2 linked regions of the Salinarimonas sp. genome follow. Each later gene encodes a partner of the first gene's protein in a complex. Links are inferred from orthologs where the notes say so. Each region holds a gene or a part of one and is shown on either strand. Other genes may lie near its edges. The genes, in order: secA and secY.

Evidence for each region.
Region 2: the proteins of secA (region 1) and secY are in contact, whole or in part, in a crystal structure (PDB 3DIN), measured with the Thermotoga maritima proteins. The link is inferred for Salinarimonas sp. from one-to-one orthologs. Residues at the interface, in WP_004082002.1 of Thermotoga maritima: Glu261, Ala262, Arg263, Lys300, Ala301, Arg302, Thr303, Ile304, Ile305, Leu323, Tyr324, Asp325, Pro326, Val329, Ser330, Tyr333, Ile336, Lys340, Phe345, Val349, Glu363, Phe364, Tyr374, Ser375, Gly376, Gly377, Glu393, Ile395, Thr482, Ser483; in WP_004081795.1 of Thermotoga maritima: Glu108, Gly109, Glu110, Glu111, Ala236, Glu237, Arg238, Arg239, Ile240, Thr241, Ile242, Gln243, Tyr244, Ala245, Arg246, Arg247, Val248, Thr249, Gly250, Arg251, Arg252, Val253, Tyr254, Gly256, Ala257, Ser258, Thr259, Tyr260, Leu261, Pro262.

What each region holds. Positions count from the first base shown.
Region 1 is NZ_CP157794.1:4,768,774-4,784,036, forward strand. The notes cover bases 6,705-10,091. They hold secA (preprotein translocase subunit SecA), read right to left. Parts: upstream 9,716-10,091; coding sequence 6,905-9,715; downstream 6,705-6,904. Other genes in these bases: ABL310_RS22150 (peptidylprolyl isomerase), read left to right, coding at 9,936-10,091. Outside these bases: ABL310_RS22115 (enediyne biosynthesis protein UnbU), read right to left, coding at 1-367; ABL310_RS22120 (CRTAC1 family protein), read right to left, coding at 378-2,312; ABL310_RS22125 (DUF1702 family protein), read right to left, coding at 2,309-3,337; ABL310_RS22130 (SDR family oxidoreductase), read left to right, coding at 3,638-4,447; ABL310_RS22135 (DMT family transporter), read left to right, coding at 4,543-5,427; ABL310_RS22140 (AAA family ATPase), read left to right, coding at 5,429-6,523; more of ABL310_RS22150, read left to right, coding at 10,092-10,841; ABL310_RS22155 (DUF1236 domain-containing protein), read right to left, coding at 10,928-11,563; ABL310_RS22160 (hypothetical protein), read right to left, coding at 11,649-13,661; ABL310_RS22165 (hypothetical protein), read right to left, coding at 13,672-14,571; ABL310_RS22170 (SAF domain-containing protein), read left to right, coding at 14,763-15,263. UniProt on the Escherichia coli protein: Required for protein export, interacts with the SecYEG preprotein conducting channel.
Region 2 is NZ_CP157794.1:3,953,495-3,968,359, forward strand. Bases 800-3,788 are described here. They hold secY (preprotein translocase subunit SecY), read right to left. Parts: upstream 2,970-3,788; coding sequence 1,629-2,969; downstream 800-1,628. Other genes in these bases: ABL310_RS18400 (adenylate kinase), read right to left, coding at 978-1,568; rplO (50S ribosomal protein L15), read right to left, coding at 3,087-3,563; rpmD (50S ribosomal protein L30), read right to left, coding at 3,577-3,762; rpsE (30S ribosomal protein S5), read right to left, coding at 3,774-3,788. Also shown: rpsK (30S ribosomal protein S11), read right to left, coding at 1-290; rpsM (30S ribosomal protein S13), read right to left, coding at 385-753; more of rpsE, read right to left, coding at 3,789-4,334; rplR (50S ribosomal protein L18), read right to left, coding at 4,533-4,895; rplF (50S ribosomal protein L6), read right to left, coding at 4,908-5,441; rpsH (30S ribosomal protein S8), read right to left, coding at 5,476-5,874; rpsN (30S ribosomal protein S14), read right to left, coding at 5,887-6,192; rplE (50S ribosomal protein L5), read right to left, coding at 6,232-6,792; rplX (50S ribosomal protein L24), read right to left, coding at 6,785-7,102; rplN (50S ribosomal protein L14), read right to left, coding at 7,102-7,470; rpsQ (30S ribosomal protein S17), read right to left, coding at 7,629-7,871; rpmC (50S ribosomal protein L29), read right to left, coding at 7,884-8,099; rplP (50S ribosomal protein L16), read right to left, coding at 8,111-8,524; rpsC (30S ribosomal protein S3), read right to left, coding at 8,547-9,290; rplV (50S ribosomal protein L22), read right to left, coding at 9,301-9,681; rpsS (30S ribosomal protein S19), read right to left, coding at 9,683-9,961; and 7 more genes. UniProt on the Escherichia coli protein: The central subunit of the protein translocation channel SecYEG. Consists of two halves formed by TMs 1-5 and 6-10.

The sequences.
Region 1 (15,263 bases):
CGAAATTGTCGACGGCGTAGAGCAGCATGCCGACGGCGAGCCCGCTGATGTGCGCGGGCAGGAGGAAGGTGACGAGGGCGCCGAAGGAGCCGCGATAGCGCGCCGCCCGCCCCTGCATCCGCGCCTCGATCGTCTCGCCGAGGAGATCCGTCCCGTAGGTCGCGGCCAGAGCCACGAAGGGGGTGATCCAGGCCTGCTCGAAGCCGAGCCAGGTATGCCCCAGCACGTTGAGCACCGTGATGGCGATGGCGAAGCGCGAGAGTCCGGTGAGCCGCTTCTCCGAATACCAGCGCTGGGCCACGGACGGCTTCGCGGCCCGCACCGGAGCGGGGGCGTGCGCGACGTCGCGGGTGAGGACCGTTGCCATGCCGCTCTCCTCAGGGCTCGGACGACGGAGCGGCGGGATCGAGCACGATCCGGTGCCGCCCGGGGGTCAGGGACAGGGTGCGGCGATGGGCGCCGGTCTCGTCGCGCCAGGCGATCTCGACGGCGTGAGCGACGTCGTCGCCCGCCGCCCCGAGCCCGAGATGAATCTCGGGCGCGCGCTTGCCGCCGTGCCCGGAGCCGCCGTCGACGAAGCCGGTGACGATCCGCCCGTCGGCGAGCGTCACCCGCGCCTCCGCGCCGATGGCCGGGCGCGTGCCCGCCACCGCGCCGGGCAGGCGCAGGTCGAGGACGACGGCCGCGCCGGGATCGGGCGTGAGGTTGCGCAGGAACAGCGAGGGCGACCATTGCCGGGCGATGGCCACCGCGAGCCGGCCGTCGCCGTAGACGTCGCCCGTGGCGATGCCGCGGGAGACGGTGCGCTCGGCGAGGCCGAGGTCGCGCCACACGTCGACGAAGCGACCCTCGGCGTCCGGCATGAACAGCCGGTCGTGGCTCTGTCCCGAAAGGTCGTCGCCGGGCCCGAAGCGCGGCCAGCTCGCGGGATGGGCCAGGAGCTCGTCGTTGCCCATGGCGAGCTCGTGCAGCTCCGGCCAGCGGTTGCGCTCGCCGGCGACGAAGCCGATCGCCTGGAGGAGCGCCGGGCGCCCGCTGTTGAGGAGGTCGGCGAACTTGAGGTCCCAGGCCCAGCTCGAGGTCCAGGTGCCCCGCGCCGTCGCCTCGTCGACGTAGGGCGCGACGCCGCGCGCCCAATCGGCCGCCTCGCCGCTGGCGACGAACAGGAAGTGGCTCTCCAGCAGCGCGTAGGCGGAGGAGATGTTGCTCACTGCGATGGCCGGGCGCCCGTCGCCGACGACGTCGCCGAAATCGACGCCCATGCCCTTGAACGAGTCGCGTCCCAGGCGCTGCGAGGCGGGCGTCGCCGGCCCCCGGCGGCCGTCGGCGCGCACGAAACGCGGCGCGCCCGGGCGCGAGCGGTTGAGGAGGAGGAGGTCGTTGCCGAAATCGTTCGCGAGATAGAGCTCGGGCAGCTGCGCGTAGGCCGCGTCGACGTGGCCGGCCTCGACGGCCTCGCCGTCGAGATCGCGGGCGCCGAGCGCCAGCGTCCAGCCGTGGGCCATGGCGCCGTCGAAGGCGGCGCTGGCGTCGCGGTAACGCACGGTGGTCTCGCTCGCGCCGCTCCAGAGCAGAAGCCGGTTGCGCCCTCCGTTCGCCGCGCGCGACATCGAGTGCTGCATGGCGAATCCGTCGGTCGCCGTGGGGTCGAGCACCCGGTCGCCGTCGCGGAAGTAGTTGCCGACGACGAGGTCGGGATGGCCGTCGCCGTCGATGTCGGCGAGGAGCGCGGCGTTGCTGTTCCAGATCTCGCGCTCCGGCACGATCTCCACCGGATCGAAGGCCGCCGTCGCCGGCCGCGGCGCGCCGTTGCGCAGGAAGGCGACGGGCGTGCGGCCCCAATAATAGACGAGCGCGTCGGTGCGGCCGTCCTCGTTCACGTCGGCGAGGAGGCAGCCCATCGGGGCGATCGTGTGCGGCGCGTAGCCCTCCGTCGGGGTCGCCAGCGCGAAGGGCGCGTAGCGCTCGCCCGTCTCCGGCGCGGGGAGGATCGAGACGCTGTCGTTGCGCGGGTCGACGAGGCACAGGTCGGCGGGGCGCCCCAGCCCGTCGACGTCGCCCAGCGCCACCGCGGCGCCGACCGACGAGATCCAGGCGTCGATATGGGCGATGTCGGGGTGGACCTCGCGGATGCCGCGCAGGGGGCGGCCGTTGTCGGCCGGCGCGAGGGCGTGCGCCTCCAGGACGAGCCCGCCCCGCGCCGCCGCGCGCTCCTCCGGCGTCCAGTTCGAGGGCGTGGCGAAGCCGTAGAGGACGGCCGCGACGCCGGCGGTGGCGAGCTTCGCGGCGTGGGCTTGGATCAGGAGGCTCATCGGCCGTCTCCGGGAAGTCCGTCGAGGCGGCGCTGAACGGCTCGCCGCCAGCGCTCGTAGGGGGGCGTCGGCCCGGCCGCGCTCGCGTCGAGCCGTGCGCGCTCGGCACGCACGAGGGCGGCGACGGCAGCGGGCTCGGCCCCGAGAAGGGCGCGGATCACGGCGGCGGCATGGGCGGGCGCGGGGCCGGCGCAGGCATGCGCCTCGGCGGCGAAGGCGCAGCCCTGCCGAAAGCCCGCCCGCGCGTCCGCGGGAAGCGTCGCCGCGAGCGCGGCGAGGGCCTGCGGATCGGCGCCGCCGGCATAGGCGCAGGCGAGCCCGACGCCGGACCACAGGTCCGCGCGCTCGTGCTGCGGCATCGCGGCGACGAGCCGGCGCACCGCCTGCGGGTCGGCGCCCCCGAGGAACCAGAGCGCGCGCCCGAGGCCCTGCGCATAGGCCCGCGGCGCGTAGCCCGCCCCGCGCACGCGCCGCCAGCCGGCGAGAACGCGACCGTGATGGAAATAGAGATCGTGAAAGCCCATGCCGTCGTCCGCGAGCCAATGATGCACCGGGTCGAGCGCCCGGCGGATGACGCCGCGTCGCCAGGGCAGCCGCGCCATCGCCCAGCCCGCGCCGACATGCAGGAGGTAGCCGTAGCGCGGGCCCGCCTGCGCCAGCAGGCCGCCGAGCCGCGCCCCGCGCCACGAGAGCGCGTCGGCGATCGCCGCGCCCATGGCCGCGCCCTCCATCACGAAGCCGCGACGCGCGCCGTCCTCCTCGGCGAAGCGCAGGAGCGCCGGCGGGTTGGCGTCGGCGAGCGCGCGCCCGTAGCCCGCGATGAACGCCCGCCCGATCGCCTCGAGGCGGCCCTGCGCGGAGGGCTCGCACGGGGGGAAGCCGCGCCGGGCGAACTCCGCCTCGCGCGGGTCGAGCGCGGCGAGACGGCGCAGCCCCGTCGGCCGCGGCGGCCGCCCGGCCTCGTGCGGCGATGCGCCCCTGTCCTTCGCGAAGACGAGATCGACCTCGGCCGCGCGCTCCTGCATCGGTCCCTCCCGGTGCTCGCTGGACCCTGCCCGGCTCCTGCGACCCAAGGATGCTAGCGCCCCGTCCTGCACCGATCCTCGCCGCGCGGTGGCGTGGTTCTCCCGGGGCGGCCTCGGCGGCCTCACCACGCGATCACGGCGCCCTCGCGGCGACGGGCGGCGCCGAGGCGGCCCCTCCCCCCGCGCATGCCAGCGTCCCTCGGACGGCAAGGCTTCGCGCTCGACCCCGCGCCTCGAACCGCGTAAGAGCCCCCCACCGCATCGCCGCGCGCCCGCCCGCCCCATCGAAGGAGCCCGCCCATGCACCGCCTCTCCGCCAAGGTCGCTCTGGTCACCGGCGCCGCCCGCGGGATCGGGGCGGCGATCGCCCGGGCCTTCGCGACGCAGGGCGCCTTCGTGCTGGTCACCGACATCGACGAGGAGGGCGCCCGGGAGCTCGCGGCCACGCTCGGGCCCTGCGCCGCGCACACCAGGCTCGACGTGCGCGAGGAGGCGGACTGGATCGCGGCGACGGACGGCCTCGTCGCCGCCCGCGGCAGGATCGACGTCGTCGTCAACAATGCCGGCATCACCGGCTTCGAAGCCGGCATGGTCCCGCACGACCCGGAGCACGCCTCCCTCGCGGACTGGCGGGCGGTGCACGCGACCAATCTCGACGGCGTGTTCCTGGGCTGCAAGCACGCGATCCGCGTCATGCGCCCGGCGGGACGGGGCTCCATCGTCAACATCGCCTCGCGCTCGGGGATGGTCGGCATTCCGGGGGCTGCGGCCTACGCCTCCTCCAAGGCGGCGATCCGCAACCACACCCGGACGGTCGCGCTCTATTGCGCCGAGCAGGGCCTCGCGATCCGGGCCAACGCCATCTGCCCCGCGGCGATCATGACGCCGATGTGGGAGGCCGTCCTCGGCTCCGGCCCGGAGCGCGCCGCCCGCGAGGCCGCCGCCATCGCCGACTGCCCGATGAAGCGCTTCGGCCGCCCCGAGGAGGTCGCGGCGCTCGCCGTGATGCTCGCCTCCGACGAGGCGCCCTACATGACCGGCGCGGAGCTGGTGCTCGACGGCGGCATCCTCGCCGGCGGCGCCGCGCCGTCCCCGGCTGGGGAGGGGTGAGGGCGGGCCTCTCACCCCCCTCCCGCACTTTCCCCCTATCCCTCGCCGACGATCCGCGCTAAGACGGCGTTCTCGATACGTTCGGTTTCGCCCGCATGACGCAGCGCAACGTCACGGCCGTGGTGCTCTGGATGGCCGGAGCGCTCCTTTCGTTCTCGGCGATCGCCGTCGCCGTGCGCGAGCTCTCGGGCGCGCTCTCCGTCTTCGAGATGCTCGCCTTCCGCAACGCGGCCGGCCTCGCGGGGCTGCTCGCCGCGGCCCTGTTCCTGCCGCGGCTGCGCGGGCAGATCCTGCCGCGGCGCCTGGGGCGCCACGTCCAGCGCAACCTCGTCCACTTCGCCGGGCAATATTCCTGGACCGTGGGCGTGACGCTGCTGCCGCTCGCCGTCGTCTTCGCCATCGAGTTCACCGCGCCGGCGCTCACCGCGCTCTTCGCCGTGCTGCTGCTCGGCGAGCGGCTCACCCGCACGCGGGCGCTCGCCATCGGGCTCGGCTTTCTCGGCGTTCTGGTGATCGTGCGTCCTGGCATGGGCGAGATCGGCTGGCCGGCCCTCGTCGTGCTCTTCGCCGCCTTCTGCTTCGCGCTCACCGCCATCGCCACGAAGAGCCTCACCCGCACGGAGAGCACCTACGCGATCCTGGTCTCGATGAACGCCATGCAGCTGCCGCTCAACCTCGCCGGCGCGAAGGCTGGCTACCTCGCCCGGCTCGCGGAGGCGCCCGTCCTGCCGCTCGTCGCGCTGGCCATCGCCGGCTTCACGGCGCATTGGTGCCTCACCAACGCCTATCGCAACGGCGACGCCATCATGGTCGTGCCCCTCGACTTCCTGCGCATTCCCCTCATCGCGGTGGTGGGGCTGATGCTCTATGCCGAGCCGCTCGACCCGTTCGTCTTCGCCGGCGCGGCGATCATCGTCGGCGGCATTTTGGTCAACCTGCGCGCGGAGACGGCCCGCGCGCCGTCCACGCGGGAGGCGTGACATGTCCTGGTCGGCACAGCAGGACGCGGCCTTGAGGGCGGTCGACGCCTGGCTGAAGGAGGGGGAGCCGCAGGTCTTCCGGCTGTTCGGCTTCGCCGGCACGGGCAAGACCACCCTCGCCCGCCACGTGGCGGAGCACGTCGACGGGGACGTCGCCTTCGGCGCCTTCACCGGAAAGGCCGCCTCGGTGATGCGCTCCAAGGGCTGCGCGGACGCCTCCACGATCCACGCCATGATCTACCGCTCGCGGGAGGGCGACGAGGAGGCGGGCCCGCTCTTCACGCTCAACAAGTCGGGGCCGGCGGCGAAGGCGGACCTGATCGTCATCGACGAGTGCTCGATGGTGGACGAGGAGCTCGGCCGCGACCTGCTCTCCTTCGGCAAGAAGGTGCTGGTGCTCGGCGACCCCGCGCAGCTGCCGCCGGTGAAGGGCGGGGGCTTCTTCACCGAGGCCGAGCCCGAAATGATGCTCACCGAGGTCCACCGGCAGGCGGCCGACAACCCGATCGTGCACCTCTCCATGCTGATCCGCGACGGCGGGCGGCTCGACTACGGGAGCTTCGGCGAGAGCCGGGTCATCCGCCGCGGCGAGATCGACCCGCAGACCGTGATGGGCGCCGACCAGGTGCTGGTCGGCATGAACAAGACCCGCCGGCTCTACAACGGCCGCATCCGCGAATTGAAGGGCTTTCGCGACCCCTATCCCGCCGCCGACGAGAAGCTGGTCTGCCTGCGCAACGACAAGTCCAAGGGCCTCCTCAACGGCGGCCTGTGGAGCGTGCAGGAGGCGAAGCACTGGCCCAATCGCGACCTCGTCGTCATGCGCGTCTCGCCCGAGGAGAACCCGCGCCACACGGTGAAGGTCGAGGTGCCGAGCGCCTTCTTCGAGGGCACGGAGGACGCGCTGCCCTACGCCGCCCGGCGCGAATCGGACGAGTTCACCTACGGCTACGCGCTCACCGTCCACAAGGCGCAGGGCTCGCAATGGGACGACGTTGTGCTGTTCGACGAGAGCTTCGCCTTCCGGGAGCACCGCGGGCGCTGGCTCTATACCGGGCTGACGCGGGCGGCGGAGCGGGTGGTGGTGGTGCGGTGAGGGGGTGACGAAGGTCTCCCCTCGCGCGAACGGGCCGGCCGATTCACACACCGTCCCGCGCCGCTCGCGCAGAGCCTCGTCGAGAGCGCGCGTCGGGCGCGCCGAACCCTCTCCTCCCCTGTAGGGGAAGGTGTCGCCGCGCGAAGCGCGGTGACGGATGGGGCGCGCGGCACGCGCGTTCGGCGAAGCCGAAATCGACGGGCGAGACCGTCGGCCGCCGGGAGCTTCCGCTTCGCGGAACGCGTCGCTTCGCGTCGCACCCCATCCGTCACGCCGCCTGCGGCGGCGCGCCACCTTCCCCTACGGGAAAGGAAAACGTCGGGCGCCCGCTCTCGACACGCGGTGGGTCTCCCCGGAAACGCCCCCGCCTACGCCCCCGCCTTACGCCAGCACCCCGTGGCAGTGCTTGAACTTCTTCCCCGAGCCGCAGGGGCAGGGCTCGTTGCGGCCGACCTTGCCCCAGGTGTTGGGGTCGGTCGGGTCGCGGTTCTCGGTGGCGATCGCGCCGACGCCCGCGGCGGCCCCGGCCGCGCCCGGGGAGCCGAGGCCCGTCGTGCCGCCCGCCGCCATCTCGTCCTCGCCGGTGACGGGGTCGGCGTGGTGCGCCTCCATCTCCGGCAGCTCGGGCTCGGGCGGGCGCTGGTAGACCACCTCGACCCGCATCAGCTGCGCCGTGACCTGCTCGCGCAGGCGCCCGATCAGCCCCTCGAACAGCTGGAAGGCCTCGGACTTGTACTCGTTGAGCGGGTCGCGCTGGGCCATGCCGCGCCAGCCGATGACCTGGCGCAGGTGCTCGAGCGTGACGATGTGCTCGCGCCAGAGCTGGTCGAGGCTCTGCAGCAGCACCTGCTTCTCGACGTAGGTCATCACCTGGGCCGAGTTCTTGTCGACGCGCGCCTGGTAGGACTCGTCGGCGGCCTTCTGCAGGCGCTCGCGCATCTCCTCGTCGGCGATGCCCTCTTCCTTGGCCCAGTCGATCACCGGGACGTCGAGGTTGAGCAGCCGGCGCACCTCGGCGTCGAGCCCGGTGACGTCCCACTGCTCGGGATAGGCGTCGGCCGGGATGTGGCGGGCGACGACGTCGTCGACGACGCTCTCGCGCATCTCGTCGATCGTGTCGCGCACGCTCTCCTCGCCCATGAACTCCCGGCGCTGCTCGAAGACGACCTTGCGCTGGTCGTTCATGACGTTGTCGTACTTGAGGATGTTCTTGCGGATGTCGAAGTTGCGCGCCTCGACCTTGGACTGCGCCTTCTCGATCGCCTTGTTGATCCAGGGATGGACGATCGCCTCGCCCTGCTCGAGGCCGAGCTTGGTGAGCATGCCGTCCATGCGGTCCGACCCGAAGATGCGCATCAGGTCGTCCTGCAGCGACAGGAAGAACTTCGAGCGGCCCGGGTCGCCCTGGCGGCCGGAGCGGCCGCGCAGCTGGTTGTCGATGCGCCGCGATTCGTGGCGCTCCGTGCCCATGACGTAGAGGCCGCCGGCCCCGAGCGCGCGCTGCTTGAAGGCCGCGACCTCCTCGCGGATCGCCGCCTCGCGCGCCGCGCGGGCCTCGCCTTCCTCCATGCCGTCGAGCTCGACGCCGATGCGCATGTCGGCGTTGCCGCCGAGCTGGATGTCGGTGCCGCGGCCGGCCATGTTGGTCGCGATGGTGATCGCGCCCGGCACGCCGGCCTGCGCGACGATGAAGGCCTCCTGCTCGTGGAAGCGGGCGTTGAGCACCGCGAAGCTCTTGGCCGGCTCGCCCTTGCGGGCGGCGGTGTAGAGCGGCTCGAGCGCCTTCGGGTCGGCGAAGTCGATCTGGGTGAAGCCGGCCTGCTTCAGCTGGGCGGCGAGGAGCTCGGACTTCTCGATCGAGGTCGTACCGACCAGCGAAGGCTGGCCCTTGGCGGAGGCCTCGCCGATGTCGTGTATGATCGCCGCGTACTTCTCCTCGACCGTACGGTAGACCTCGTCGTCCTCGTCGAGGCGGGCGATCGGCTTGTTGGTCGGGATCTCGACGACGTCGAGAGCGTAGATCTCGGCGAACTCGGACGCCTCGGTGGAGGCCGTGCCGGTCATGCCGGCGAGCTTGGAATAGAGCCGGAAATAGTTCTGGAAGGTGATCGAGGCGAGCGTCTGGTTCTCCGGCTGGATCTTGACGCTCTCCTTCGCCTCCAGCGCCTGGTGCAGCCCTTCCGAATAGCGCCGGCCGGGCATCATGCGGCCGGTGAACTCGTCGATGATCACCACCTCGCCGTTGCGGACGATGTAGTCCTTGTCGCGGGTGAACAGCTTGTGGGCGCGCAGCGCCTGGTTCAGGTGGTGGACCAGCGTGGCGTTCTGCGCATCGTAGAGATCGTCGCTCTTGAGCAGCTCGTGCTCGCGCAGCAGCGCCTCGACCCGCTCGGTGCCGGCCTCGGAGAGCGAGACGGCGCGCTGCTTCTCGTCGAGGTCGTAATGCTCCGGCGTCAGCGCCGGGATGATCTTGTCCACCGCCTGGTAGAGGTCCGACCGGTCGTCGAGCGGGCCGGAGATGATCAGCGGCGTGCGCGCCTCGTCGACGAGGATAGAGTCGACCTCGTCGACGATGGCGTAGGCGTGGCCGCGCTGCACCATCTGGGCGAAGTCGTACTTCATGTTGTCGCGCAGATAGTCGAAGCCGTACTCGTTGTTGGTGCCGTAGGTGATGTCGCAGGCGTAGGCCGCCTTGCGCTGCTGGTCGTCGAGCCCGTGCACGATGACGCCCACGGTGAGGCCCAGGAATCGGTAGATGCGGCCCATCCACTCCGAGTCGCGCCGCGCGAGGTAATCGTTCACCGTGACGACGTGCACGCCCTTGCCGGCGAGCGCGTTGAGATAGACGGCGAGCGTCGCCACCAGCGTCTTGCCCTCGCCGGTCTTCATCTCGGCGATGGAGCCCTCGTGCAGCACCATGCCGCCGATCAGCTGCACGTCGAAATGCCGCTGCCCGAGCACGCGCTTGCCGGCCTCGCGCACCGTGGCGAAGGCGTCGACCAGCACGTCGTCCAGGCTCTCGCCCTTGGCCACGCGCGCCTTGAGGTCTTCCGTGCGTGCCCGCAGCGCGTCGTCCGAGAGGCCTTCGAGCTCCTTCTCGAGGGCGTTGATGGCCTGGACGCGCGGGGCGTACGACTTCAGGCGTCGGTCGTTGGCCGTGCCGAAGAGCTTCTTCGCGAATGCGCCGAACATGGGGTCCTGTCGTCTGTCGTGGTCGTCGAATGCGGCATGGGTCGCGCGCTATATAGACCTAATCATCGCGGAGCGCATCCGAAAGGATGGCGCCCGCGCGAAGGGGGCGGCGAAGGGGCCGCTTGCCACCGCTTCCCTTGCATTGCCCCGCGCGATGGGTCAGACCAAGCGCAGTTCGGTTCGAAAGAAAGGCGCGGGCCCGCGCCGTCGAGGTACTTGCATGTCCCGCTTCCCCCTTCTCCCCCGCCTCGCGCTGGCGCTCGCGCTCGGCGCGTCGGCCTCGACGCTCGCGTTCGCGCAGCAGGATCAGGCCGCCGAGACCGCCGCTCCGGCCGCGCCCGCCGCGGCCGAGGTCGATCCGGACGCCGTCGTCGCCACGGTGGACGGCGTGACCATCACGGAAGCGGATCTCGCGCTCGTCGCCGAGGACCCGGCGCTGCCGCTGCCGGGCATGAGCGCCGAGCAGCGTCGGGACGTGCTGATCGGCTACCTCGTCGATCTCAAGCTCGCCGCCCGCGCCGCCGAGAACGCCGGCCTCGCCGAGACCGAGACCTTCGCCCGCAACATGGCCTACCAGCGCGACAAGGTGCTGCTCGCCGCCCTGCTCGAGGAGACCATCGCCGCCGCCGTCACCGAGGAGGCGGCGCGCGCGCTCTACGAGGAGACGGTCGCCGGCATCGAGCCGCAGGAGGAGGTGCGCGCCCGCCACATCCTCGTGCCGACCGAGGAGGAGGCGAAGGCCGCCGCCGAGCGCGTCGCCGCCGGCGAGGATTTCGCGGCCGTCGCGGCGGAGCTGTCGCAGGACCCGGGCTCGGCGCGCGAGGGCGGGGATCTCGGCTTCTTCACCAGGGACCGCATGGTCGCGCCCTTCGCCGAGGCGGCCTTCGCGCTCGAGCCGGGCGGCGTGTCCGAGCCGGTGCAGAGCCAGTTCGGCTGGCACGTGATCAAGGTCGAGGAGCGCCGCGAGCAGCCCACCCCGGCCTTCGAGGACATGCGCGAGCAGATCGAGACCTTCCTCGCCCGCCGCGCCCAGCAGGAGCTGATCCTCTCGCTGCGCGACGGCGCCACCGTCGAGCGCCCGGGGCAGGACCCCGCGGACGGCGAGGCGCCGGCGCAGGCTCAGTGAGCCTGCCGCACCGGCCCGAGAGACGCGAAACGCCCCGCCGGTCGGCCGACCGGCGGGGCGCTCTCGTTTAAAGGTGGACGCGCGCGTCAGCGCATGACGTAGACGACGCGGCGCGTGGCCGGATCGACGAGCACCGGCACGCCGTTCACGTAGGCGTACTCGTACTCGTATTCCGGGATCGGGCGTAGGCCCACGGCCGGCGGCAGGCCGGCCCCGGCCACGACCTCGCCCTCGAGATAGACCGGATCCACCCGGTTCTCGTAGACGTAGGTGCGCACCGGCGGCGGCGGCGCGGTGAAGCCCTCGATGGCCCCGCCGACGGCGCCGGCGACCGCGCCGACGGTCCCGCCGATGATCGAGCCGACCACCTCGCCGGCGACGGCGCCCGTCGCGGTGACCGGGTCCCACTGGGCCTCCGGCACGATCTCGCGGCGCTGGGTGACGATCACGGGGGCGTTCTCGACCGTGGCCGACAGGTAGTCGCCGTAGGCCCAGGCCTCCCGGCCCTCGTACTGCACGCGACACCAGGCCGACTGGGGCAGGCAGCCGACCACGGTGACCGCGTCGTTGCCGTCGATGACGTCCACCACCTCGTAGTTCGGGCCGGGCCCGGCGCGCATGTTCAGGTCCGTCGTCGCCGTGGCGGCGACCTGCGCGGAGGCCGGCGCGGCCAGGCCGATGGCGGCGGCGCTCGCGGCGGCGAGGAAGAGGGTACGGGTCATGAGCATTACTCCTTCCGTCCTGTGACAGGATCGGGCGAGCGAACGCGAGAGGGGAGGACGCGTTCCCATGCCGGGGAGCAAGGGCTCAGGCGGCTTCGAGACTGCCGGATTGGAGCCGGGCGGTGTCCAGCGACAGGGTCGCGCCGGCGCGGTCGCGCAGGAGGAGGATGTCGGGGCGGTCGAGGTCGATGTGGATGGGCTCGCCGCACGCGGGCGCGCGGCCGCGGCCCTTCGCGCGCAGGAACGGCACGACCCGATCGTCCGCCGCCGCGAGCGCCTCGACGATCGCCTGCTCGCTGCGCGGCAGCGTCGAGGCGACGAGCGCCTTCAGCCGCGAGGGCGTGGCGTCGCGCAGCGCGCGCTCGAAGGCGATGGCGAAGGTGGTGTCGATCGGCGGGCCGTCGAGGCCGGCGCGGGCGGCGGCCCAGGTGACGTAGGGGTCCGGCTCGGCCGTGCGCAGGAAGGCGGCGAGGACGTCGGGTCCGTCGAGGCCGGCTTCCAGGCGGAAGAGCCGCTTGCGCGCCTCCGCGGCGGGAAGGGCGAAGGTATCGTCGGTATCCTCGACGCCCGCGACCGCCGCCGTGGGATTGCGCCGGCCGCGCAGCCTGCGGCCGTTCGCGAGCTTGCGGCGCAGATCGCCGGTCGCCTCGTTCGCCGCGCCGGCGGCGCGGGCGTCTTCGAGGACCTGCACGGCGGCTGCCCGCTCGCCGAGATCGTCGGCGAGGATCGTGGCGAGCTGGTTGTGGATGAAGGGATCGTACGGGAAGAGCGCGCGTGCCTCGCGCAGCAGCGCGGCCGCCTCGTGCGGCCGGTCGAGCGTGTCGGCGAGGAGCTTGGCGAGCTGTGTGCGCCATTGCGGGTTTTCGGGAAAGCGCCGGATCGCCTCCCACCCTATCCGCTCCGCCGCCGTGAGCCGGCCGGCATGCTCCAGCCCGTCGCGCAGCAGCGCCCAGGCGTAGACGTTGCGCGGATCGTACTCGAAGGCGAGGCGGGCGAGGGCGACGGCTTGCGCCCCGCGCGCGGCGCGCTCCGGCCCAGGGTCCTTGCGCAGCAGGTTCATGCCGATGTTGCAGGCCGTGCGCACGAGGTAGAAGACGTCGCCGGTCCGGTCGGCGTAGCGGCGGTGGCCGCGCATCAGCGTTTCGATGTCGCTGGACACGCTCGACAGCGGCTGCCCGACCCGGTCGAGGATCGCTTGACGATCGTGCGCCGCTGGCGGCTCCAGCGCCCCGCCCCCGCGCAGCTGCCGCACGCCGCCCTCGCCGGCGGGCAGATCGAGATCCTCCCGCCACCCCGCCGCGGCGGGGAACGTCTCCTCGGCGCCCTCCGTCCGCTGGCGGATCTCGCCCTCGGTCGCCGCGATCACCCGTGAGACCCGCTCACGCCAGAAATCGTCCGAGCGCGGATAGGCGTTCTCCACGAGCCGCCATTCGCGCTCGAAGACGCGCCACGCCACCTTCTGCCGCGCGCCCCAGCGCGCCAGCCCTTGAAGCACGAAATCCTCGTTGGCGCTGAATTCCTCGCCGAGAGGCATGCGCCGCAGGCCCAGCAGCCCGACCGCGAGATAGCTCTCGTCGTAGCTCCCGCCCGCCTCGGCGCAGAGCGACAGCCACAGCGGCATAAGCCCCCGCGCCTCGATCCCCGCCTCGGCGGCGGCGTCCTGGCTCAGAGCCAGCGTGCGATAGAACTCGCGGCGCAGGTCGAGGCTGCGGTCGATCACGAAATTCGCGAAGAACGGCTGCCAGAGGTCGTAGCGCCGCCGCAGGTCGACGACGGTGTCGCGCGGAAGCACGCGGCGGACGATGGCGAGGAGGCGCTCCAGCCGGATAACGCCGAGCCGGAAGGATGCCCCTTTCTGCTGGAGCAGCGTCCTGCGCGCGCTATCGAGAAACGCCGCCGCCCCGCGGTCGACGGCGGCCCGGTAATCCTCGCCGCCTTCCGCAACGAGGTCCGCGACGATGTCCACCGGCTCTCCGGCGGCGAAGTAGCCGAGCGCGGCCTTCCCCGCGACGAGGTCGCGCAAGGCCTCCTCCGGCCGCGCGAGCAGGTCCGCGGCGAAGCGCGTGTCGAGCACCGATACTGTCTGCGCAACGCTCATGCGGTCGCTTTCATGCCGCGTGCCCGAAATCGGCGCGCCGCGTCCCGGCGCGGACACGGTCGAGATGGACCGCCCGCGCCGCGAGGATATCAGGCTTTCCGTTAACGCGGGACTCGGCGATTCGCTTCACGTGCGCGGCCTTGTACGGCATGCGCACGTGCAGGATCTCGCGCACGAGCGGGCGCGACGGCGCGTCCGTCCCCAGATCCACGGCGAAACCGTTGGCGGTCGCCCGGGGCACGGGGTGGAAGGCCGGGTTCTCGCGGCTCTCGAGCACGCTGGCGAGCGCGAAGGGCCGGTCGATGCCGCCGTCCCCGGCATGGGCGAGCACCTCCCCGGCCGTGTACTCCATGAGGGCGAACTGGCGGGGCTCGGTGCCGAAGTGATGGTAGAGGCCGAAGCGCTCGCAGAGCCGTTCCAGCCAATCGTCGCGCCCGACGTCCGCCTCGACCTCGCTCTTGAAGGCCGCGAAGGCGGGGCGCTCGCCGGGGAAGGTCTCGAACAGCGCGACGAAGGCGGACAGGGTAGCGGCGTCTCTGCTCGTGTGCGCATCCTGGAGCTGCGCGTACGTCCACCCGCTTTTCGACAGGAGCTCGTCGATGCGCTCGAGCCGCACGATCTTCTGCCGCGGCTCGACGTCGTCGCCGAGCAGCGCTCCGGCGTTCAGGTCGGGATCGAACGTCGTCGGACGCGCGCCGCGGGCCTCGCCCTGGATGTGGAGATCGAAGTAGTCCCGCGCGGCCTCTTTCAGGTCGTCGGTGTATCCCGTCTCGGCTTCGAAATGCGCGAGGCGCTCCGCCGACACGTTCTCCTCGATCCGGTAGTTCTCGCCCACCGCCCGGGTCGGCGGCTCCGCGTCGGCCTCGAGCCGGCGGGCATGCTCCTGGAACGGTGCCTTCGTGAAATCCATCGCGCAATCGACACATCGTCGACGCCGCCGCTCGCATGAGCGGCACCGCCTTGCCCCCGTTCGGCGCGACTAGATCAGGTTGCGCGAGCCTTGGCAATAGCCGCCATCCGTGTACTCGCGGCGGACCCTTCCGCCACCGCCTCCCCCCGTCTATCCTCCCCCGAAAACACCCACCGGAGGAGCCGCCCGCCATGAATCTCCACGCCCTCGCCGCCGCGCGCGCGGCGGAGGACCGCCCCGTCCGCGTCGCCTTGATCGGGGCCGGCAAGTTTGGGGCGATGTTCCTCGCGCAGGTGCCGACCATTCCCGGGCTCGAGGTGGCGGCCATCGCCGATCTCGATCCGGAGCGGGCGCGGCTCGCGTGCCGCACCGTGGGGTGGGACGAGGCGCGGATCGCGAGGACGCGCTTTTACGACGACGGGCGCGCGGCGATCGCCGACGACGTCGAGGTCGTGATCGAGGCGACCGGCGCGCCGGAGGCGGGCGTCGTCCATGCGCTCGCCGCCATCGAGGCGCGGCGCCATCTCGTCATGGTCAACGTCGAGGCGGACGTGCTGGTGGGCGCCGCGCTCGCCGAGAAGGCGCGGGCCGCGGGGGTGGTCTACTCGATGGCCTACGGCGACCAGCCGGCCCTCGTCTGCGAGATGGTGGACTGGGCGCGCGCCGCCGGGTTCCAGGTCGCGGCCGCAGGC
Region 2 (14,865 bases), 820 kb from region 1 along the record:
AGCGCCGACTCGCGGCCGGAGCCCGGGCCGGAGACCTCGACCTCGAGGGTGCGCATGCCGTGCTCGGCCGCCTTGCGGGCGGCATCCTCCGCCGCGACCTGGGCGGCGTAGGGCGTCGACTTGCGCGAGCCCTTGAAGCCCATCATGCCGGCGGACGACCAGGAGATCGTGTTGCCCTGCGCGTCGGTGATGGTGATGAGCGTGTTGTTGAACGACGCGTTCACGTGCGCGACGCCGGAAACGATGTTCTTGCGTTCGCGGCGGCGGACGCGGGTGGTGTCTCGAGCCATCTGTCCTCGGTCCTTCTGGCGCGCCCGTCATGCCAGGCGCTCGGGATGAGAGGGGGCGACGACGGCGCCGCCCCGGGAAATCACGCGGTGGCGATCACTTCTTCTTGCCGGCGATCGGCTTCGCCTTCCCCTTGCGGGTGCGCGCGTTGGTATGCGTACGCTGGCCGCGGACCGGCAGGTTGCGGCGGTGACGCAGGCCGCGATAGACGCCGAGGTCCATCAGGCGCTTGATGTTCATCGAGACCTCGCGGCGCAGGTCGCCCTCGACGATGTAGTCGCGATCGATGGTCTCGCGGACCTGGAGGATCTCCGCGTCGGTGAGCTCGTTCACGCGGCGCTCGGCCGGGATCGAGACCTTCTCGCAGATCTCCTGGGCCTTCTTGGCCCCGATGCCGTGAATGTACTGCAGCGCGATGACGACGCGCTTGTTGGTCGGAATGTTGACGCCTGCGATACGAGCCACGTCTCGTCTCCATATGAGCCGCGCGAACCGTTCGGCCGCCGGCGGGTTCGTGATGTCGCGCGTCCGGTGGAGGCCGGCCCTCGCGCGGGTTGGGCCCATTCGGGCCGTGAGGCGAAGCACGCAAAGTCCCGGTCGGCCTCTCGCGAAGCCCGCCGGGACCTGTGTTCGACGCTGGAAGACGGGCCCGTACACGGGTTGACGCGCCACGTCAAGAGCGCATGCGCTCAGCCCGCCTTTTTCTCGAGCAGGGCGACGAGATCGCGGGTGACCTCGTCGATCGGCTTCATGCCGTCGATCTTCTCCAGCTGCCCCTTCTCGGCATAATAGGCCGAGAGCGGCGCCGTCTGCTTCCTGAAGGCTTCGAGACGGGTCTTGAAGACCTCGGGATTGTCGTCCTTGCGCACTTCCTGGCCGCGCTCCTGCATCTCGCGGGCGCGGGTGGCGATGCGGTCGAGGAGCGCGCCCTCGTCCACCACGAACTCGATCACGGCGTCGAGGGAGAGACCCTTCGACGCGAGCATCCGGTCGAGCGCCTCGGCCTGCGCGACCGTGCGCGGGAACCCGTCCAGGATGAAGCCCTTGGCCGCGTCCGGCTCCTCGATGCGCTCGGCCACGATGCCGACCACCACCTCGTCCGGCACCAGCGCGCCGGCGTCGATGAGCTTCTTCGCCTCGAGCCCGACCGGCGAGCCGGCAGCGGCGGCGGCGCGCAGCATGTCGCCCGTCGACAGCTGCGGGATGCCGTGGCGCTCGGAGATGCGCGCGGCCTGCGTTCCCTTGCCGGCGCCCGGCGGTCCCAAGAAGATGAGCCTCATCCCTGTCCCTTTCGCGTTTCCCATGCTCTCGCGCCGGGGGCGCGGCGCGACGCCCGAGCCTCAGCGACCCCGGCGCGCGCCCTTCAGCTTCGCCTTCTTGACGAGGCCCTCGTATTGATGCGCGAGCAGATGCCCGTGCACCTGCGCGACCGTGTCCATCGTCACCGTGACGACGATGAGCAGCGACGTCCCCCCGAGATAGAACGGCAACGCCGCATAGGAAATGAGAAATTCGGGTATCAGGCAAACCACGGTGAGGTAGAGGGCGCCGATCACCGTGATGCGGGTGAGCACGTAGTCGATGTAGTCCGCCGTGCGCTCGCCCGGCCGGATGCCCGGGATGAAGCCGCCGTGCTTTTTGAGGTTGTCCGCCGTCTCAGCCGGATTGAACACGATGGCCGTGTAGAAGAAGGCGAAGAAGATGATCAGCGAGGCGTAGAGCAGCATGAACAGCGGCCGCCCGTGCCCGAGGTAGATCACGATCGTGCTCAGGATGCCGTCGCCGCCCTGCGCCGCCGAGAAGCTCGCCACGGTGGTGGGCAGGAGCAGCAGCGAGGAGGCGAAGATCGGCGGGATCACGCCGGCCGTGTTGAGCTTCAACGGCAGGAACGAGGTCTGGCCGTCGTACATGCGATTGCCGACCTGGCGCTTCGGGTAGCTGATCAGCAGCCGGCGCTGGGCCCGCTCCATGAACACCACGAAGTAGATGATGCCCGCCGCCATGACGATGACGCCGATGATGAACGGCGTCGAGATGGCGCCCTGGCGGCCGAGCTCGAGCAGCCCCGCCGTCGCCTGCGGCAGATGCGCGACGATGCCGGCGAAGATGATCAGCGAGATGCCGTTGCCGATGCCCCGCGCCGTGATCTGCTCGCCGAGCCACATCAGGAACATGGTCCCGCCGGTCAGCGTGATCACCGTCGTGACGATGAAGAAGTAGCCCGGATTGACCACGATGCCGCCCGATGCGGACAGGCCCACCGCGATGCCCCAGGACTGGAACACGGCCAGCACCACCGTGAGGTAGCGGGTGTACTGGTTGATGACCTTGCGCCCGCTCTCGCCCTCCTTCTTGAGGGCCTCCAGCGTCGGCGAGACCGCCGTCAGGAGCTGGATGATGATCGAGGCGGAGATGTAGGGCATGATGTTGAGCGCGAAGATCGCCATGCGCTCCACCGCGCCGCCCGCGAACATGTTGAACATGCCGAGCACGCCGCCCGCGGCCGCCTCGAAGGACTGCGCCAACGCCTCCGGGTCGATGCCCGGGAGCGGGATGTAGGTCCCCAGACGATAGATGATGAGCGCGCCCAGCGTGAACCAGATGCGCTTCTTCAGCTCCTCGGCGCGCGCCAGCGCTCCGAAATTCAAGTTCGCAGCAAGCTGCTCGGCTGCTGAGGCCATCGTCCCCTCCTCGAGGCGCGCCCAAGTCGAAATCGTTCGGTTCTCAGAGCGGAACGGCGGCCTCGCACGCTCGCACGCACGGGCCGCCGCTCGCTGTCGCTCAAGATGGGTTCAGGCTCATGCCTGCGCAACGGCCTCGTCGAGGATCTCGACCGAGCCGCCGGCCTTCTCGATGGCGGCGACCGCCGACTTCGAGGCGCGGTTCACCTTGAAGGTCAGCTTCGCCGAGAGCTCGCCGACGCCCAGGATCTTGACGCCGTCGCGGACACGCGAGCACACGCCCGCGGCGACGAGCGCCTCGACGGTGACCGGCGCATCGGCGGCGAGCCTGCCCGCGTCGACGGCCTGCTGGATGCGGCCGACATTGACCTCGTTGAGGTCGCGGGCGTTCGGGTTGTTGAAGCCGCGCTTGGGCAGACGCCGATAGATCGGCATCTGGCCGCCCTCGAAGCCCTTGATGCGGACGCCGGAGCGGGACTTCTGGCCCTTGACGCCGCGGCCGCCGGTCTTGCCCTTGCCGGACCCGATGCCGCGGCCGACCCGCATGCGTTCCTTGACCGCGCCGGGATTGTCGCGAAGTTCGTTCAGCTTCATGACGTGCGCCTCCTCACTTCTCGACGACGCGCACGAGGTGCTTCACCGCCTCGATCATCCCGCGCGTGGCGGGCGTGTCGGGGAGGGTCCGCGTCCGGTGCAGCTTGTTGAGCCCGAGCCCGATCAGCGTCTGGCGCTGGCGGGCCTCGCGGCGAATGGGCGAGCCGATCTGCTCGACCGTGACGGTCTTCTCAGCCATGTCGCCCTCCCTCAGCCTTCGGCCGACGCGTCGGCGCCGCCGCCGGGACGGCGGGCCTGCAGGGCCGAAACCTTGAGCCCGCGACGAGCCGCGACGGAGCGCGGGCTGTCCTCGGACTTCAGCGCGTCGAAGGTGGCGCGCACGAGGTTGTAGGGGTTCGAGGAGCCGAGCGACTTCGACACCACGTCCTGGACGCCGAGCGCCTCGAACACGGCGCGCATCGGGCCGCCGGCGATGATGCCGGTACCGGCCGGGGCGGCGCGCATCACGACCTTGCCGGCGCCGTGACGGCCCGCGACGTCGTGGTGCAGCGTGCGGCCCTCGCGCAGCGGAATGCGGACGAGCCCGCGCTTCGCCGCCTCGGTGGCCTTGCGGATCGCCTCCGGCACCTCGCGGGCCTTGCCGTGGCCGAAGCCGACGCGGCCCTTCTGGTCGCCGACGACGACGAGGGCGGCGAAGCCGAAGCGACGCCCGCCCTTCACCACCTTCGCGACGCGGTTGATGTGCACGAGGCGGTCGACGAATTCGCTGTCGCGCTCCTCGCGATCCTGCCTGTCTCTTTCTCTCGCCATGATCTCTCTCACTGACGCGGGCGGCGGCTCCCGCTCGCTGCCGGGGATCGGCGCCGGGAGGTGTCCCGCGAGCCCGGAGGCGCGGCGCGCCCCCTCCCCTTCTTGCTTGCCGCCGTCATGGCTCCGCGCGGGCCGGGGCGATGAGCCCTCCCGCGCGGCGCCGTCTCGATGGACCGGTGGGCTATACGCCCCTTCCGATCAGAATTCCAGCCCGCCTTCGCGCGCGGCGTCCGCGAGCGCCTTGACGCGCCCGTGGTAGATGTAGCCCGACCGGTCGAAGACGACCTTGGTCACGCCCGCGGCCTTGGCGCGCTCGGCGACCAGCTTGCCGACCTCGGCCGCCGCGGAGCGGTCGGCGCCGGTCTTGAGCTTCTCGCGCATGTCCTTCTCCAGGGTGGAGGCGGCGGCGAGGGTGTGGCCCTTCTCGTCGTCGATGATCTGAGCGTAGATCTGCTTCGACGAGCGGAAGACCGACAGGCGCGGGCGCCCGTTGGCGACGGCCTTGATGGCCTTGCGGACGCGGGCCTTGCGGCGCGCGACGGCGTCGAGGTTCTTAGCCATGGCTCCCGCTCCTTACTTCTTCTTGCCTTCCTTGCGGAAGATGGTCTCGTCGGCGTACTTGACGCCCTTGCCCTTGTAGGGCTCGGGGCCGCGATAGCCGCGGATCACCGCCGCCACCTGCCCGACGCGCTGCTTGTCGATGCCCGAGATCAGGATCTCGGTGGGCTTGGGCGTCGCGATCTGAATGTCGGACGGGATGTCGAAGTCGATGTCGTGGCTGTAGCCGAGCGCCAGCTTCAGGGTCTTGCCCTGAACCGCCGCGCGATAGCCGACGCCGTTGATCTCGAGCTTGCGCTCGAAGCCCTTCGACACGCCGGTCGCGATGTTCGCGATCATGGCGCGCGAGAGGCCCCACTTCGAGCGGGCCACCTTGGTCTGGTCGCGGGGCTGGACGGCGACGGAGCCGTCCTCCATCGCGACCGACACTTCCTCGGGGACGACGAAGGACAGTTCGCCCTTCGAGCCCTTCATCTTCACGGTCTGGCCGTCCACGGACGCGGTGACGCCCTGCGGGACCGGGACCGGCTTCTTGCCTACGCGAGACATGTCGCTCTCCTTCGGTTCCGAGATCGCCCGCGCGTCAGAAGACGCGGCAGAGCACTTCGCCGCCCACGTTGGCCTCGCGGGCCTCGTGGTCGGCCATGACGCCGCGCGACGTGGACAGGATGACCGTGCCCAGGCCGTCGGCGAACCGCGGCATGGTGTCGATCGACATGTACACGCGACGGCCCGGCTTCGACACGCGCTCGATCGTCTTGATCACCGGAGCGCCGTCGTAATACTTGAGCTCGATCGAGAACTCGGTACGGCCGTTGCCGAACTCCGCCACCGAATAGTCGCGGATGTAGCCCTCGGACTTCAGCACGTCCAGAACCCGCGCGCGGAGCTTCGAGCCCGGGGTCGCCACGCTGGGACGCCGGCGCAGCTGCGCATTGCGGATGCGGGTGAGCATGTCGCCGAGCGGATCGTTGATCGCCATGATGCGTCCTCCTTACCAGCTCGACTTGACCAGGCCGGGGATCAGGCCCCGCGACCCGAGCTCGCGCAGCGCGACGCGCGACATGCCGAGCTTGCGGTAATAGGCGCGCGGCCGGCCCGTCACCTCGCAGCGGTTGCGGATGCGCGTCGGGTTGGCGTTGCGGGGGATCTCGGCGAGCTTGAGGCGCGCCTCGAAGCGCTCCTCCATCGACACCGACTCGTCGTTGGCGATCGCCTTGAGACGCTCGCGGCGCCCGGCCCACTGCTTGGCCATGCGCTGGCGGCGCTTGTTCTTCTCGATATGGGACTTCTTAGCCATGAATTCCTCTCCGGTTTCCGCGTCTGAGGCCCTGCAGCCTCACTGCCGGAACGGGAAATTGAACAGACGCAGCAGCTCGCGCGCCTCTTCGTCGGTCTTGGCCGTCGTCGTGACGATGACGTCCATGCCCCAGATCTGCTCGACACGGTCGTAGTTGATCTCGGGGAACACGATGTGCTCCTTGATGCCCATGGCGAAGTTGCCGTGGCCGTCGAAGGACTTCGGGTTCAGGCCGCGGAAGTCGCGCACGCGCGGCAGCGCGATCGTGACCATGCGGTCGAGGAACTCGTACATCCGCGTCTTGCGCAGGGTCACCTTGCAGCCGAGCGGCATGCCCTCGCGCACCTTGAAGGTGGCGATGGCCTTGCGGGCCCGGGTGATGACCGGCGCCTGGCCGGCGATGAGCGCGAGATCGGAAGCGGCCGAGGAGGCCTTCTTCGAATCCGCGGTCGACTCGCCGACACCCATGTTGATGACGATCTTCTCGATCGACGGCACTTCCATGGGGTTCTTGTAGCCGAACTTCTCGACGAGACCGGGGCGCACCACCTCGTCGTAGTGCTGCTTCATCCGGGGCGTGTAGCCGTTCATCTCAGCCATCGATCAGATCTCCCGAGCGCTTGGCGAAGCGGACCTTGCGCCCGTCGTCCAGAATCTTGAAACCGACGCGGGTGGGCTTGCCGTCCTTCGGGTCGCGCACCGCCAGGTTCGACAGGTGGACCGGCGCTTCCTTGTTGACGATGCCGCCTTCCTGCTGCGCCGTCTGGCGCTGGTGGCGCTTGACGAGGTTGACGCCGCGCACGAGCGCCCGCGTCTCCTTGGGCATGACGCGGACGACCTCGCCGCTCTTGCCCTTGTCGCGACCGGTGAGCACGACGACCTGGTCGCCCTTCTTGATCTTCGCCGCCATCACAGCACCTCGGGAGCCAGCGAGATGATCTTCATGTGGTTCTTGGCGCGCAGCTCGCGCGGCACGGGCCCGAAGATACGGGTGCCGACCGGCTCCTTGTTGTTGTTCACCAGAACCGCGGCGTTCTTGTCGAAGCGGATGACCGACCCGTCCGCGCGGCGGATGTCCTTCGCCGTGCGCACGACGACCGCCTTCATGACGTCGCCCTTCTTCACGCGGCCGCGCGGGATGGCCTCCTTCACGGAGACGACGATGATGTCGCCGACGGAGGCGTACTTGCGCTTCGAGCCGCCCAGAACCTTGATGCACATCACGCGACGGGCGCCGGAATTGTCGGCGACGTCGAGATTCGTCTGCATCTGGATCATGGCTGTGATCCTTTCCTTGTCTCAAAAGGTTTCCGGCGCGAGCGGGATTGCCCGGCCGGACTACTCCTGACGGGGGTCTCGCGCCCCCTGCTCATGATCGCGAGAAGGGCGCTCCCTTACAGGAAGCGCCCGTCCCGCACAACCCCGAAAAACGGGCGTCAGCCCTGCGTCGCCGGCTCCACCAGAGCCCAGCACTTGAGCTTGGAGAGCGGACGGGTCTCCTCGATGAGAACGACGTCGCCGACCTTGGCGGCGTTGTTCTCGTCGTGGGCGTGATAGTTCTTCGTGCGGCGAACGGTCTTCTTCAGCAGCGGGTGCGTGAAGCGGCGCTCGACCTTCACGACGATGGTCTTGTCCTGCTTGTCGCTGACGACGACGCCCTGCAAAACGCGCTTCGGCATGGTGGTCCTTCCTTAGGCCGCGGCCTCGGCGGCCTGCTTCTGGCGCTGGATCGTCTTGACCCGGGCGATGTCCTTGCGGACCTGCGCCACGCGCGCGGTGTTCTCGAGCTGGCCGGTCGCCCGCTGGAAGCGCAGGTTGAACTGCTCCTTCTTCAGCTTGAGGAGCTCGTCCTGCAGCTGGTCGGGGGTCATGGCCTTCAGGTCGGACAGACGCTGGTTCGACTTCATCTCGTCTCTCCTCAATCGGCGATGCGCTGAACGAAGCGCGTGCGGATCGGGAGCTTCGCCGCCGCCAGGCGCAGCGCCTCGCGGGCGATGTCCTCGGCGACGCCGTCGATCTCGAACATGATCCGGCCCGGCTTGACGCGAGCGGCCCAGTATTCGGGCGAGCCCTTGCCCTTACCCATACGGACCTCGGTCGGCTTCGCCGTCACGGGCACGTCGGGGAAGATGCGGATCCAGACGCGGCCCTGACGCTTCATCTGGCGGGTGATGGCGCGGCGCGCGGCCTCGATCTGGCGCGCGGTGACGCGCTCCGGCTCGACGGCCTTGAGGCCGTAGGAGCCGAAGTTCAGCTCCGTGCCGCCCTTGGCGACGCCGTGGATGCGCCCCTTGAACTGCTTGCGGAACTTGGTCTTCTTGGGTTGCAGCATGGCGTGCCTCCAAAGCTCTCGGTCAGGCGCTCTCGCGCTCGCGGTCGCGGCGCGGCCCGCGCTCGCGGTCACGATCGCGATCGCCGCCCGAGCGGCCGCCTTCCTCGGTCATCCGGCGCTCCTGCGCCATCGGGTCGTGCTCGAGGATCTCGCCCTTGAACACCCACACCTTGATGCCGCACGTCCCGTAGGTCGTGAACGCCGTGCCGACGCCGTAATCCACGTCCGCACGCAGGGTGTGCAGCGGCACGCGGCCCTCGCGGTACCACTCCAGGCGCGCGATCTCGGCGCCGCCGAGACGGCCGGAGCAGTTGATGCGGATGCCCTCGGCGCCCAGACGCATCGCCGACTGCACGGCGCGCTTCATGGCGCGGCGGAAGGCCACGCGGCGCTCGAGCTGCTGGGCGATCGAATCGGCGATGAGCGTCGCGTCCGTCTCGGGCTTGCGCACCTCGACGATGTTGATCGTCACCTCGGCCTTGGTCATCCGGCCGACGAGCTTGCGCAGCTTCTCGATGTCCGCGCCCTTCTTGCCGATCACCACGCCCGGACGGGCCGAGTGAATGGTGACGCGGCACTTGCGGTGTGGGCGCTCGATGACGATGCGCGACACGGCGGCCTGCTTGAGCTGCTTCATCAGGGCGTCGCGGATGGCGATGTCCTCGTGGAGCAGGCGGGCATACTCGCCCTTCTGGGCGAACCAGCGGCTGTCCCAGGTGCGGTTGATGCCCAGACGCAGCCCGATCGGGTTGACTTTGTGACCCATGGTCTCCTCCTCAGGCCTCGGCGGGCTGCTCGCGAACCACGATGGTGAGGTTCGAGAACGGCTTCATGATGCGGGCGCCGCGGCCGCGGGCGCGAGCGTGGAAGCGCTTCATCACGAGCGCCTTGCCGACGAACGCCTCCTTGACGACGAGATCGTCCACGTCGAGGTCGTGGTTGTTCTCGGCGTTGGCGATGGCGCTCTCGAGGCACTTCTTGACGTCGCGCGCGATGCGCTTCTTCGAGAACTCGAGATCGGCGAGGGCGACCGAGACCTTCTTGCCGCGGATCAGGCCCGCGACGAGGTTGAGCTTCTGCGGGCTGATGCGCAGCATCCGCAGGACGGCCTTGGCCTCGTTCTCGGGGAGCGAGCGGGTTTGAGCGGGCTTGCCCATGTCAGCGCCTCTTCGCCTTCTTGTCCGCCGCGTGGCCGGAGAAGGTGCGCGTCGGCGAGAACTCGCCGAACTTGTGGCCCACCATCTCCTCGGTCACGTAGACGGGAATGTGCTTCTGACCGTTGTAGACCCCGAAGGTGAGGCCGACGAACTGCGGCAGGATCGTGGAGCGGCGGCTCCAGATCTTGATCACCTCGTTGCGGCCGGACGAGCGAGCCGCCTCGGCCTTCTTGAGAAGGTAGCCGTCGATGAACGGGCCCTTCCAGATCGAACGCGCCATGGCTCTATCCTTACCTCTTCTTCCGGGCGTGACGGCTCGAGACGATGAACTTGTCCGTCCGCTTGTTGGAGCGCGTCTTGCGCCCCTTGGTCGGCTTGCCCCACGGCGTCACCGGGTGACGGCCGCCGGAGGTGCGGCCCTCGCCGCCGCCGTGCGGATGGTCGATCGGGTTCATCGCGACGCCGCGATTGTGCGGCTTGCGGCCGAGCCAGCGGTTGCGACCGGCCTTGCCCATCGAGATGTTCATGTGGTCGGGGTTCGAGACCGCGCCCACCGTGGCGAAGCACTGCCCGTGCACCAAACGCTGCTCGCCCGAGGTCAGGCGGACCGCGACGTAGCCCTGGTCGCGCCCGACGATCTGGGCGTAGGACCCGGCGGAGCGGGCGATGGCGCCACCCTTGCCGATCTTGAGCTCGACGTTGTGCACGATCGTGCCGACCGGGATGGCGGACAGCGGCAGGGCGTTGCCCGGCTTGATGTCCGCCTTCGCGCCCGAGGTGACCGTGTCGCCGGCGGCCAGGCGCTGCGGCGCGAGGATGTAGGCCTGCTGGCCGTCCTCGTACCGGATCAGCGCGATGTAGGCCGAGCGGTTCGGGTCGTACTCGATCCGCTGCACGCTCGCGACGTCGCCCAGGCGCGCGCGGCGCTTGAAGTCGACGATCCGATAGGTGCGCTTGTGGCCGCCGCCGCGGAACCGGACGGTGATCCGGCCGGTGTTGTTGCGCCCGCCCTTCTGGGACAGGCCCTGCGTCAGCGCCTTGACCGGCTTGCCCTTGTAGAGGCCCTTCCGGTCGACGATCACGAGCTGGCGAAGGCCGGGCGTGATCGGCTTGAAGCTCTTCAAAGCCATGATGACGTTCCCTTCCTCACAGGCCCGTGGTGACGTCGATGGAGTGCCCCTCCTCGAGGGTCACGATCGCCTTCTTGACGTCCGAGCGACGGCCGCGGATGCCACGGAAGACCTTGTTCTTGCCCTTGGTCACGAGCGTGTTGACTGCCTTGACCTTGACGTCGAACAGCTTCTCCACCGCGGTCTTGATCTGCGGCTTGGTGGCGTCGATCGCGACCTTGAAGACGACCTTGTTCTGCTCGGACAGGTTCGTCGACTTCTCCGTGATCACGGGAGCGATGATCACGTCGTAATGGCGTGGATCCATGCTCATTTGAACCGCGCCTCCAGCGCGTCGACGGCCGCCTTGGTCAGCACGAGCTTCTCGCGGCGCAGGATGTCGTAGACGTTGATACCCTGGATGGGCAGCACGTCGATGTTCGGGATCGACCGCGAGGCGAGCTTGAAGTTCGCGTCGAGCTCGGCGCCACCGATGATCAGCGCATTCGTCAGCGCGAGCTTGGCGAAGCGCTCCTTGAGCGCCTTCGTCTTCGGCTCGGTCGCCTTGATGTCGTCGACGACGATCAGGGCCTCGGAGCGCGCCTTGGTGGAGAGCGCGTGGCGGAGCGCCAGCGCGCGCACCTTCTTCGGCAGGTCGTGGGCGTGCGAGCGCACGACCGGGCCGAAGGCGCGTCCGCCGCCGCGGAACTGGCCCACGCGCGCCGAGCCGTGGCGAGCGTTGCCGGTGCCCTTCTGGCGGTAGACCTTCTTTGTCGTCCGGGCGATCTCGCCGCGGTTCTTGACCTTGTGGGTCCCGGCCTGGCGCTTGGCCAGCTGCCAGCGGACCATGCGCTGCAGGATGTCGGCGCGCGGCTCGAGACCGAAGATCGCGTCGTCGAGCTCGACCTCGCCGGCGCTGCCGCCGTCCAACGTCGTGATCTCGAATTTCATCACGCGTTCTCCTCGCTCTGGGCCGGAGCCTCGGGGGCCTCGGCCGCGCCGTTCTCACGATACTTGCCCGGCATCGGCACGTCCGCCGGGAGCGCGCGCTTGACCGCGTCGCGCACGAAGATCCAGCCGCCGTCGCCGCCGGGGACGGCGCCCTCGACCAGGATCAGCCCGCGCTCGGGATCGGTCTGCACGACACGCAGGTTCTGCGTGGTGACGCGCTCGACGCCGAGATGACCGGGCATCTTCTTGCCCTTGAAGGTCTTGCCCGGGTCCTGGCGGCCGCCCGTCGATCCGATCGAGCGGTGCGAGACCGACACGCCGTGCGAGGCGCGCAGGCCCGCGAAGTTCCAGCGCTTCATGCCGCCGGCGAAGCCCTTGCCCTTCGAGGTGCCCGTCACGTCGACGAACTGCCCCGGGACGAAGTGGTCCGCGGTGATCTCCGCGCCGACCGGGATCAGCGCGTCCTCGGACACGCGGAACTCGGCGAGCTTGCGCTTGGGCTCGACCCGAGCCACCGCGAAGCGGCCGCGCTCGGCCTTCGACACGTTCTTGACCTTGGCCCGACCGACGCCGACCTGCAGCGCCACGTAACCGTTCTTATCCTTCGTCCGATGAGCGACGACCTGGCACTGGTCGAGCTTGAGGACGGTGACCGGAACATGCTCGCCGGCGTCCGTGAAGACGCGGGTCATGCCGACCTTCTGTGCGATGACGCCTGAGCGCATGTGCGTTTCCTCTCGGCGTGTGAATGCCTGACGCTCGAAGCCGGACGGCCTCAGAGCTTGATCTCCACGTCCACGCCCGCGGCGAGGTCGAGCTTCATGAGCGCGTCCACCGTCTGGGGAGTGGGGTCCACGATGTCGAGGACACGCTTGTGCGTGCGCATCTCGAACTGCTCGCGGGACTTCTTGTCGATGTGCGGCGAGCGCAGCACCGTGAAGCGCTCGAGGCGCGTCGGCAGCGGGATGGGCCCACGAACCTGCGCCCCCGTCCGCTTCGCGGTCGACACGATCTCGCGCGTCGAGGCGTCAAGCACACGATGATCGAACGCCTTGAGGCGGATGCGAATATTCTGACCGTTCATGGGTTGCCCCGTTATCCTTCGCTAGCCCTCGGCGGGCGATCCCGCCGCGGGACGGAAAACGCGGCCGCGCCGTGGCGGCCGCGCTTCCACCTGCCTCGTGCCTCAGTCCAGGACCGCCGCGACGACGCCGGCGCCGACGGTGCGGCCGCCCTCGCGGATGGCGAAGCGCAGCTTCTCCTCCATGGCGATCGGCGCGATCAGCTCGACCTCCATGGCGACGTTGTCGCCCGGCATCACCATCTCGGTGCCCTCGGGCAGCTTCACCATCCCGGTCACGTCCGTCGTGCGGAAGTAGAACTGCGGACGGTAGTTGTTGAAGAACGGCGTGTGGCGCCCGCCCTCCTCCTTGGTGAGGATGTAGGCCTCGGCCTTGAACTTCTTGTGCGGCTTCACCGAACCCGGCTTGCACACGACCTGGCCGCGCTCCACGTCCTCGCGCTTGGTGCCGCGCAGCAGGACGCCGACGTTGTCGCCCGCCTGGCCCTGATCGAGCAGCTTGCGGAACATCTCGACGCCCGTGACGGTCGTCTTGACGGTGTCGCGGATGCCGACGATCTCGACTTCCTCGCCCACCTTGATGATCCCGCGCTCGACGCGGCCCGTCACCACCGTGCCGCGGCCCGAAATCGAGAACACGTCCTCGATCGGCATCAGGAACGGCTGGTCGATCGGGCGCTCCGGCGTCGGGATGTACTCGTCCACCGTCGCCATCAGCGCGAGGATCGCCTGCTTGCCGATCTCGGGGGACTTGTCCTCGAGCGCCATCAGGGCAGAGCCCTTGGTGATCGGGATGTCGTCGCCGGGGAAGTCGTACTTCGACAGGAGCTCGCGGATCTCGAGCTCGACGAGCTCGAGCAGCTCCGGATCGTCGACCATGTCGACCTTGTTCATGAACACGACCAGCGCCGGCACGCCGACCTGGCGCGCCAGCAGGATGTGCTCGCGCGTCTGCGGCATCGGGCCGTCCGCCGCCGACACGACCAGGATCGCGCCGTCCATCTGCGCCGCGCCCGTGATCATGTTCTTCACGTAGTCCGCGTGCCCGGGGCAGTCGACGTGCGCGTAGTGACGGTTCGTCGTCTCGTACTCGACGTGCGCCGTCGAGATCGTGATCCCGCGCGCCTTCTCCTCGGGAGCCTTGTCGATCGCGTCGTAGGCCGTGAACGTCGCCCCGCCGGTCTCAGCCAGCACCTTCGTGATCGCAGCCGTCAGGGACGTCTTGCCGTGATCGACGTGGCCGATCGTCCCGATGTTGCAGTGCGGCTTCGTACGCTCGAATTTTGCCTTAGCCATGGTGGCACCCAGTCGTTCTTCAAGTTGTCTGCGGGAAGAGGATCAGGCGAATTTCGCCTGAACCTCGGCGGCCACGTTCGACGGAACCTGCTCGTAGTGATCGAAGAGCATGGTGTAGTTCGCGCGGCCCTGGCTCATGGAGCGCAAGGTGTTGACGTAGCCGAACATGTTCGCGAGCGGCACGAAGGCGTTGATCACCACCGCGTTGCCGCGCATGTCCTGGCCCTGGATCTGGCCGCGACGGGAGTTCAGGTCGCCGATGACGGAGCCGGTATATTCCTCCGGCGTCACGACCTCGACCTTCATCACCGGCTCGAGCAGGACCGAGGCGCCCTTCTGCAGGGCCTCGCGCATCGCCGCGCGGGTCGCGATCTCGAACGCCAGCACCGAGGAATCCACCTCGTGGAAGGCGCCGTCGATCAGCTGCACCTTGAAGTCGACGATCGGGAAGCCGGCGACGACGCCCGCACCCATCACCGAGTTGATGCCCTTCTCGACGCCGGGGATGTATTCCTTCGGCACCGAGCCGCCGACGATCTTCGACTCGAACTGGTAGCCGGCGCCCGCCTCGTTCGGCTCGACGACGAGCTTGACGCGGGCGAACTGGCCCGTGCCGCCGGTCTGCTTCTTGTGGGTGTAGTCGATCTCGGCCTTGCGGGTGATCGTCTCGCGATAGGCCACCTGCGGGGCGCCGACATTCGCGTCGACCTTGTAGGTGCGGCGCAGGATGTCGACCTTGATGTCGAG